Regions from separate parts of the Oerskovia sp. NPDC060338 genome, predicted to be linked through region 1. Evidence: riboswitches for the same ligand, from Rfam matches in the RefSeq annotation. Region 1 holds a riboswitch; the other holds the start of a gene.
What was found. Region 1 has a riboswitch for S-adenosylmethionine ahead of ACFWGN_RS03580 (hypothetical protein). Riboswitches for the same ligand answer to the same signal wherever they lie in the genome.
Positions count from the first base shown of each region.

Region 2: linked by a shared signal. The riboswitch ahead of ACFWGN_RS15540 (aminotransferase class V-fold PLP-dependent enzyme) and the one ahead of ACFWGN_RS03580 (hypothetical protein) in region 1 are both predicted to bind S-adenosylmethionine.

Region 1 is NZ_JBHXCQ010000002.1:338,340-342,740, forward strand. Features, by position in the region: gene ACFWGN_RS03570 (TM0106 family RecB-like putative nuclease) at 1-879, shown strand, start outside; gene ACFWGN_RS03575 (hypothetical protein) at 967-1,653, opposite strand; gene ACFWGN_RS03580 (hypothetical protein) at 1,786-2,154, opposite strand; SAM riboswitch class IV at 2,262-2,373, opposite strand; gene ACFWGN_RS03585 (cold-shock protein) at 2,505-2,708, opposite strand; gene ACFWGN_RS03590 (polysaccharide deacetylase family protein) at 2,891-4,401, opposite strand, start outside.
Region 2 is NZ_JBHXCQ010000012.1:89,296-93,696, forward strand. Features, by position in the region: gene ACFWGN_RS15530 (rhodanese-like domain-containing protein) at 1-298, opposite strand, end outside; SAM riboswitch class I at 305-397, opposite strand; gene ACFWGN_RS15535 (phosphotransferase enzyme family protein) at 474-1,466, shown strand; SAM riboswitch class IV at 1,547-1,661, shown strand; gene ACFWGN_RS15540 (aminotransferase class V-fold PLP-dependent enzyme) at 1,702-3,102, shown strand; gene ACFWGN_RS15545 (GNAT family N-acetyltransferase) at 3,227-3,961, shown strand; gene ACFWGN_RS15550 (CsbD family protein) at 4,028-4,204, opposite strand; gene ACFWGN_RS15555 (GNAT family N-acetyltransferase) at 4,336-4,401, shown strand, end outside.

The DNA of each region.
Region 1 (4,401 bases):
GCCGGGCAGTTCTCGCTCGCGAACACCGTCGCGGTCTCGCGGGCCGCGCAGCGGCTCCTGCTCCTGGGAGACCCGCAGCAGCTCCCGCAGGTCTCGCAGGGGCAGCACCCCGAGCCGGTCGACCAGTCGGCCCTCGGCTGGCTGACCCGCGCGGGTGGCGGGCACGACGTGCTGCCCCCGGAGTTCGGCTACTTCCTCGCACGGTCGTGGCGCATGCACCCTGCGCTGTGCGACGCGGTGTCCGAGCTCGCGTACGAGGGCCTGCTGCACGCCGAGGCGGCCGCGAGCGAACGGCTGCTCGTGGGGGTCGAGCCCGGTGTGCACGTGGTCGAGGTCGAGCACGCCGGGAACGCGGTGTCCTCGGTCGAGGAGGCCCAGGAGATCGTGCGGCAGGTCCGGGCCCTGATCGGGACCGCCTGGTACCCGGGCGGGCGGGGTGGGGCCGCGCCCGCCGGTGGCGTCCCTGGCGAAGGAGCGTCCGGCGCCGGTGCCCCAGGTGGGGGCCCTGCCGGCTCGCGCCCCCTCGACCAGCACGACTTCGTGGTCGTGGCCCCCTACAACGCACAGGTCTGGACCGTGCGGCACGCGCTCCAGGCCGCGGGGCTGGGGGACGTGCGTGTGGGGACGGTCGACAAGTTCCAGGGCAAGGAGGCGCCCGTCGCGATCGTCTCGATGACCGCCTCGGCGCGCGAGGACGTGCCGCGCGGCATGGAGTTCCTGCTCTCGCGGAACCGGGTCAACGTCGCGGTCTCGCGGGGCCAGTGGTGCGCCGTCGTGGTCCGCTCGCCCCGGCTCACGGACTACCTGCCGCAGCATCCTGAGGAGCTCGCCGAGCTGGGTGCGTTCATCGGGCTGTGCCAGTCGGGGCGCCCGGCCTGAACCCGGCGCGCAGTCGAGTGCATGATCCGGCAGCGACACCCCTGGCGAGTCGCTGCCGAATCACGCACCCAAGGTCTGGACAGGGCCTCAGAAGTCCCCGAACCCGCCGAAGTCCCCACCACCGAAGTCGCCGAACCCACCGAAGTCTCCGCCGAGGTCCCCTCCGGCCTCGGTGAGCTCGCCACCCGTGTCGCCCGCTCCCGGGTCGGCCTCGGTCGCGCCGGGATCGCCCTCGCCTCCCGCCCCACCGTCGCCCGCGAGGTTCGCGGTCGGGTCGCCGAACATCGGGCCGAACATCATGTTGGCGACCGCCGAGCCGATCACGACGCCCGCGATGGTGCCGAGCATGCTCGAGCCGATCATCGACCCCATGCCGGGCCCGCCTTGCCTGCCACCGAACGACCGTTCGAGCGTGCCGGGGTTGCGCATCTCGGCGCGGGTCGCCATGCGGGCGAGCGACTGCGGGTCGTCGGAGGTCGCCCGCTCGGAGGGCGGCAGGTTCTCGCCGAGGTCGGTGAGCACGCGTCGCCGCTGCTCGGGCGTGAGCCGCTCGAACGCCTCGGTGTGCGCCTGCTCGACGGCCTCGGGAGGAGCCGTGCGCAGCAGGTAGCGGTAGCGGTCGATCGCGACGTCGTCCTCGCTGCGCCCCGGACCCGTCGGAGCGGGGGGCGGGGTGCCGTACACGGGGGACTCGTGGCCGTCGTAGGTCGCGTGGCGGCGCGGCGTCCCCTGGTCCTGCGGGGTGCGGCCGAGGAGCCGGTCGAGGAATCCCATGAGCGTGTCCTTCTGGTCGAACCGTCGAGGGCGGGTGCCCTCACCGGTTCAACGTGGTTCGCCGCCCCTCCGTTCCGTCGAGTGCACGATGGGGCAGCGAGTCGCTCCGCGGGTAGCGGTCGGACCGGGCAGTCAGCGGGGGGCGGGCTCCGGCACACAGCCGACCCCGCCCAGGAGCCGGACGTTGAGCGACCGTCCGGCGAGCTCGAGCGCGTGGTACTGCTCGTGCACGCGCACGGTCAGCCCGTCGGCCAGGTCGAGGCCCGTGTGGTGCCACACGCGGCACGCTCCCTCACCCGTCGCGTACTCGACGACGACCTCGACGCCACCGTCGACGGGGCGCACCGCGCGGACCGTGCCGTCGCGCCAGCCCCAGGGCCGGTTGCCCAGCATGCGTGCGTGGACGGGGTGCAGGAGGTGCCCGGTGTCGTACCGGTCGCACACGGTCGGTGCGGGACAGGGGGCGGTCGTCGCCCGGCGTTCCATGACGTGCTGAGCCATGGTGCTCCTTCTCTCCGTGCCCGACGGCGGAGCTCACCCCGCGCGTCGACGCTCACCCGGGCGGGCCCAGGGTGAGGGGCACGAGGAGGAGCGCCGTGTCGCCGGGCTTCTCGCTCTTCCCCCACGGTCGTGGGGGCGGGTCTTCCTCCGGGAGCACCGTGCGCGTCGCGCGGTTGCCGGACCAGCACGCCGGAGGGCGGTTCGCTGGTCCTCTGGACCGTTCTCAGTTCTACCACGGCGGCAGAGACCAGGCACGGAGGTGCCTGGTCCTGGACGCACGAGTGCCCCCGACCGGCGAACCGGTCGGGGGCACTCGTTCAATGATCAGCTACGCCCGGAGGCGAGTGAGATCAGAGCGGGCGGATGTTCTCCGCCTGCGGGCCCTTGGGGCCCTGCGTCACGTCGAACTCGACGCGCTGGTTCTCCTCGAGCGAGCGGAAGCCCTGCGTCTGGATGGCGGAGTAGTGCGCGAACACGTCGGCGCTGCCGTCCTCAGGTGCGATGAAGCCGTAGCCCTTCTCGCCGTTGAACCACTTCACGGTTCCCAATGCCATGGGGATCTCCTTCTAGAGTTTCAAACAGCTCCATGATCTGGAGCCGAACATCACGGTGTTCGTCGTCAACTCTTGGGTAACAAGGTTCGCGGTGGCATGGGGCCGTTGCGCAAGGACAAGCGAGGCACTGCAATCTCACCGGTAACGGTACAGGGGTTACTCCGACTGTGCTACCCCTGTTGCTAACGATTGAAGTACTTGTGTCCACCAACCAGGTCATGACCGAGCAAATCGGGCACGGTCACGAGCGTGTAACCAGCGGCCCGCAGACTGTCCACGATGCCCGGCACGGCCGACACGGTCGAGGCGTGGATGTCGTGCATCAGCAGGATCGCCCCAGGTCGGGCACCTGCGAGAGCCCGCTCGGAGGTCATGGCCGAGTCCTTGTTCTTCCAGTCCTCGGTGTCGACGTCCCACAGGATCGCCGGCTCGTTGCGCTGGGAGAGGACACTCGTCACAGTATCGCTCGTCGCGCCGTAGGGAGGGCGCACGAGGGTCGGTCGGACGCCCGACGCGGCCTCGACCGCGTCCGCGGTCGACTGCAGCTCCTGCGAGATCTGGTCGGTACCGAGCTTCGACAGGTCGGGGTGCGACCACGTGTGGTTCCCGACGGCGTGGCCCTCGGCGACCTCGCGGCGTACCCGGTCCGGGTTCGCCTGGACCGACCGACCGACGAGGAAGAACGTGGCCCTGGCCTGCTTCTCGGCCAGGGTGTCGAGGAGCTGCGACGTGTACCTGCCGGGGCCGTCGTCGAACGTCAGGGCGATGCACCGCAGCACCGAGCAGTCCGGTGCGTCGGGCGACGCGGGGGGTTGAGCGGCCACTGGCGGCTCCTCGGCAGGGGGTGGGGCGATCCCGATGAACGCTGCACCGCTCGCCGCGACCTCGGCAAGCTGCTTGCCGACGGCCGACAGGACGCTCCGCGTCGCGTCCGGCTCGAGGCGCACGGCCAGCTCCCCGTCGGCCCGGGCCGAGACCAGGCCGGGCGAGAAGACCAGGGTCGCTGCGCCGTCGGGCCCGAGACGGACGTCCCGGAACGTGTCCTCCGACGACGGCACGGGCTCGCCGAACCCCAGCCCCTCGGCCGCGAGCGCCGCTCCCGCCCACTCCGCGGCCTGCTTGCGGCCGTCCGCGGTGAGCAGGTCCGACGACCACGTCGTGGTCGCGCGCGGGAGGTCGGTGTAGAACGTCTGGCTGCCCACCTCCCCGTTCGCCCCGCCCGTGAAGGCGTAGGTCGAGGCGTGCACGCCCAGCACGTCGCCCTGCGCGAGCACCAGGTCCCACCCGACGTTGAGCTCGTTGCCCACCGCGCCGGGGTCGATCGCCGACTCGTAGGCCTGCGTCGTCCCGTCGACGAAGCGGCCGAACGCCCGCGCGAGCGAGCGCTCGCCCGGGATCGCGACGGTCGAGACCGAGCGGGCGTCGCCCGTGTCCGCGGTCGACTCCTGGTGGATCTCGAGGTTCTCGACCGAGGTCGGGTCGAGGACCGCCGGCGGGTCCACGCGCTCGGCGGGGACCGGGGTCGCGGTCGGTGACGGGGTCGGCGAGGGCTGTGCCGACGGCTGTGCGGACGCGCGCGTCAGGTAGAACGTGACGCCCGCGGCGGCGACCAGCAGGGAGACGACGACGGCGACGACCCAGACGGCCCGGCTCCGCGGGTGCGCGGGGGAGGGACCGCCCGACGGCAGGCCGC
Region 2 (4,401 bases), on a different contig from region 1:
GGAACACGACCGGGCGCTCGGGGGTCACACCGGCCGCGGTGAGGTCGGCGACGAACGCCGGGTTGGGGCGGCCCTCGACCGTGACCCACTGGGTCAGGACCGGTTCGCGGCCCGCCGAGGACAGGTCAGGGACGCCGACGAAGCGCCACTCGGCGTCGGTGCGGACGTCGACGAGGACGGCGTCCGGGTCCGACTGGAGAAGGGTCCACGCCTGCAGGGGCGTGATGTCGCCGGCGTAGCCGTCGGCGGGCCGGGCGTCGGGGACCGGTGCAGCGGTCGCGCGGTCGGGGGCACTCATGGTGATCCTCCATCGGTCGTGGCGGTAGCACCCTCGCCCGTCGCCGGGGGGTTGCTGCGGCGTCATCGTGCCAAGTCACTCAGCCGCTCTGGATGGTTGCGTCGGATCGTACGCCACGGTGCCCACGGAGTGGAACGGGTGTCTCGCAGGGTGGGCAGGGGATAGGTTGCCGTGCATGGAGAGCTTCCCGTCCGGCCGTGAGATCGAGGATTCCTGTCGAGGGAGGGGGCTCGGTGCCTCGACCTCGACGCAAGCCCTCGCCCTCAGCGAAGGTGGTCAGGAAGGCGGCCCGCTCGAGGAGATTCTGACCGGGGGCAACTCCACGACCGTCGTGCGGAGCGGCGACACGGTCCGCCGGTCGGCCGGATCCTGGACGCCCACGGTCCAGGCGCTGTTGGCGCACCTGCGGGCGAGCGGTGTCGTCGAGGTGCCCGAGCCGCTGGGCGTCGACGACCAGGGGCGCGAGGTCCTGTCCTACCTCCCGGGCGATGTCGCGAACTATCCGCTGCCCGACTGGCTCTGGGGCGAGTCGGTGCTCCGCGACGCGGGCGCGCTCCTGCGACGCGTGCACGACGCGAGCATCGGGTTCCTCGCGGCCGCGGCCACGGCCACGGCCATGGTCACAGCCGGCGGTGCGGTCTCGGACGGCACGGCCTCCGGGGGCACCGTCGTCGGCGGCGCTGCAGCCGTCCCCGTACCCGCCGCCGCCCCGACCTGGCAGCTCCCGCAGCGCGAGCCGGTCGAGGTCGTGTGCCACAACGACGTCGCCCCGTACAACCTGGTCTTCCGCGACGGGACCCTGGTGGGCCTCATCGACTTCGACACCGCGAGCCCCGGCCCGCGGATCCGGGACCTGGCCTACCTGGGATACCGGCTCGCGCCCTTCGTGGCGGACGCCGTGGGCGAGGACGGGGGCGACGTCGTCGGGCGCCTGGACCCCCTCGTGCGCCTCGACGCGCTGGTCGCGGCCTACGGGCTGCCCTTCTCGCGTCGTGAGGTCCTGAGCGTGATGGTCGAACGGCTCGAGGAGATCGCGGACTTCACCGACGGCCGCGCGGAGGAGACGGGCCGGTCCGACTTCCTCGACCACGCGGCCATGTACCGCGCCGACGCGCGCCGCGTCGCGGCCCTGCGCGACGACTCCCCGGCACCCGCTCCGACCACCTGACGCACCCCCGTTGCCCACCATCCGAGACGCCGTGCCCACCGGTTGACACGCTCCGTGGGCCTCGCCCATCCTGGACACCAGGTCATGAGCGCCAGCGCAAAACCCCGGTTTGCTGGCCGGCAACCCTCCTCCGCGGCGGGGTGCCCCGGGTGACGACCGGGCCCCTCTCTACAAGGAGGGGGGCAAGCGCGGAGGGGCCGCAGGGCGAACTCCGACGACCACCGGAGGACGTGCCATGAGCGCACACGCAGTCATCGAAGCCCCTACCTCGTGTGCCGTGCTGCCCGTCGTGGGCAGCGACACCCTGGTCCCGCTCGTCGACGGGCGCAGCGTCCCGTACGCGAACCTCGACGTCGCGGCGTCGGCCCCTGCGCTGCAGGTCGTGGCCGACCGCGTCAACGAGGTCCTGCCGCTCTACGCGAGCGTGCACCGCGGCGCGGGCTACCTGTCCCAGGTGTCGACGGCCCTCTACGAGGCCGCGCGCCAGACCATCGGCGCGTTCGTCGGCGCCCGCGAGGACGACGTCACGATCGTCACGCGCAACACCACCGACTCGCTCAACCTGCTCGCGGGCTGCGTCCCGGCGCAGGCCGACGGGACGCCCGGCCGGGTGCTCGTCCTGGACGTCGAGCACCACGCGAACCTCCTGCCCTGGCAGCGCACGGGCGGTGCCACGGTCCTGGTCGGCGGCGCGACGGTCGCCGAGACCCTGTCCGGGCTGCGCGCCGAGCTGTCCCGCTTCCCGTACGCGCTCGTCGCGATCACGGGGGCCTCGAACGTCACGGGCGAGTCCCTCCCTCTCGCAGAGGTCGTCGCCGCAGCGCACGACGCCGGGGCGCGCGTCCTGCTCGACGGCGCCCAGCTCGTCCCGCACCGCGGTGTCTCGCTCGCGGCGAGCGACGTGGACTACGTCGCGTTCTCGGGCCACAAGACCTACGCGCCGTTCGGCGCGGGCGCGCTCGTGGGACGTCGTGACTGGCTCGACGCCGGCACGCCCTACCTCGCGGGCGGTGGTGCGGTGCGCAACGTGACGCTCGACGGCACCACGTGGCAGAGCGCCCCCGCGCGGCACGAGGCCGGGTCGCCCAACGTGATCGGCGCGGTCGCGCTCGCCTCGGCGTGCGACGCGCTCGCAGCGCTCGAGCCGGGCGTGCTGGTCGCGCACGAGACCGAGCTCCGCGCCCGCCTGGTCGAGGGGCTCGAGGAGATCGACGGCGTGCGCGTCGTCCGCGCCTGGGCCGACGCCGTGGACCCCGTGGGCGTCGTGACGTTCTCGGTCGACGGCCACGACGCGGGCCTCGTCGCGTCCTACCTGTCGGCCGAGCACGGGATCGGCGTGCGTGACGGTCGGTTCTGCGCGCACCCGCTCCTGGCCCGCCTGGGTTTCCCGGCCGGTGCCATCCGGGCGTCCATCGGCGTGGGCACCACGGGTGAGGAGATCGAGCGCCTGATCGTCGCGCTGCGCGCCTACGTCGGCGAGGGGGCCAAGGCCCGGTACGAGGTCGTGGACGGCTGCTGGGTCGTGAGCGACGACCCGCGCCCGCTGCTCCAGGTCGCAGGGCTCTCCGGGCTGTTTGCGACCGCCGCGGTCGGCAACATCACGGCCGCCGTGGGGTGCGGTCCCGCCCCCGCCTGAGAGGCCCTCTGACCTGCGGAGACGCTCCTCGGAGCACAACGTTCACCCGTGCGTCACCTCGTCGTCCACAGCAGACCGCTCCGTGGTCTTGGCGGCGACGCCTGCGTGTGTTCTGATATGCGCTGTGCAGCACGATGTCGTCCTGGAAGGCCACGGGTTCCGCCTCGAACCCCTGGCTGTCGCGCACGCCGGTGCGCTGGCTCAGATCGTCGATCCGACGATGTGGGCGGGTATGAGTATGACCCTCCCCGAGGGGGAGGTCGGGATGGTGAACTTCATCGAGGACACTCGGGCTACCCGGGCGCTGACGGCCTTCGCCGTCGTCGACGCGGGCTCGGGTCTCGTGGTGGGGAGCACCGCTTTCCGTGACCTGTCGCTCGACGACAGGCGCGTGGAGATCGGGCGGACCTTCTACGCCCGTTCCACGTGGGGGAGCCTCGTCAACCCGGTCTCGAAATGGTTGCTGCTCCGACATGCGTTCGAGTCGTGGGACGTGCACCGCGTGGGCTTCCGGGTGGACGCGCGCAACGCTCGCTCGCTCGCCGCGATGCGTCGCCTCGGCGCGTACGAGGAGGGCGTCATGCGAGGTCATCGCGCGGCCCCTGACGGCACGCGCGCCGACTCGGTGTGCTTCTCGATCCTCGCGCACGAGTGGGCGGGCGTCGAGCTCGGCCTGCTCGCGCGGATCACGAGCCCGCGGATCGTCCCGCTGCTCGGCCCGGTCGAGATGTCCGCCGCCGGCGAGCCCGTGACCACGCCGCTCCTGTCGGTCGTCCCGCCGGTCGTCGGGCACGCCGCCGCCGTGCCCGGCCAGCCCGTCGCGTCCGTCACGGCCCTGCCGCCCGCCGTCGCCCTCTGAACCTCCCCCGTCCACAGCGACGCCCCGGGACCCGTGCGGGTCCCGGGGCGTTCTTCGTCTGGTGGGTCAGTCCTTCTTGAAGGCGTCCTTGACGTCGTCACCGGCCTGCTTGACGTTGGCCTTCGCCTGGTCGGCGTGGCCCTCGGCCTCGAGCTTCTCGTTGCCCGTGAGCTTGCCGGCGCCCTCCTTGACCTTGCCCTCGACCTCTTCGGCCGCGTGCTTGATCTTGTCTCCCAGTCCCATGGAGGTCCTCCCGTGGTGATCGTCGGATGGTGGGTGGTTCGCATCGACCGTAGGCAGGTCCGGAGACGGCTCGCATCTCGGGGGACGGGCGGTTCACAGGATCCTCACGTCCGGTCCGGCAGGATGACCGCATGGAGAACGCCACGGTCCTGGAAGGGTTCGGGCTGCGCCTCGAGCCGCTCGGCGAGCAGCACGCG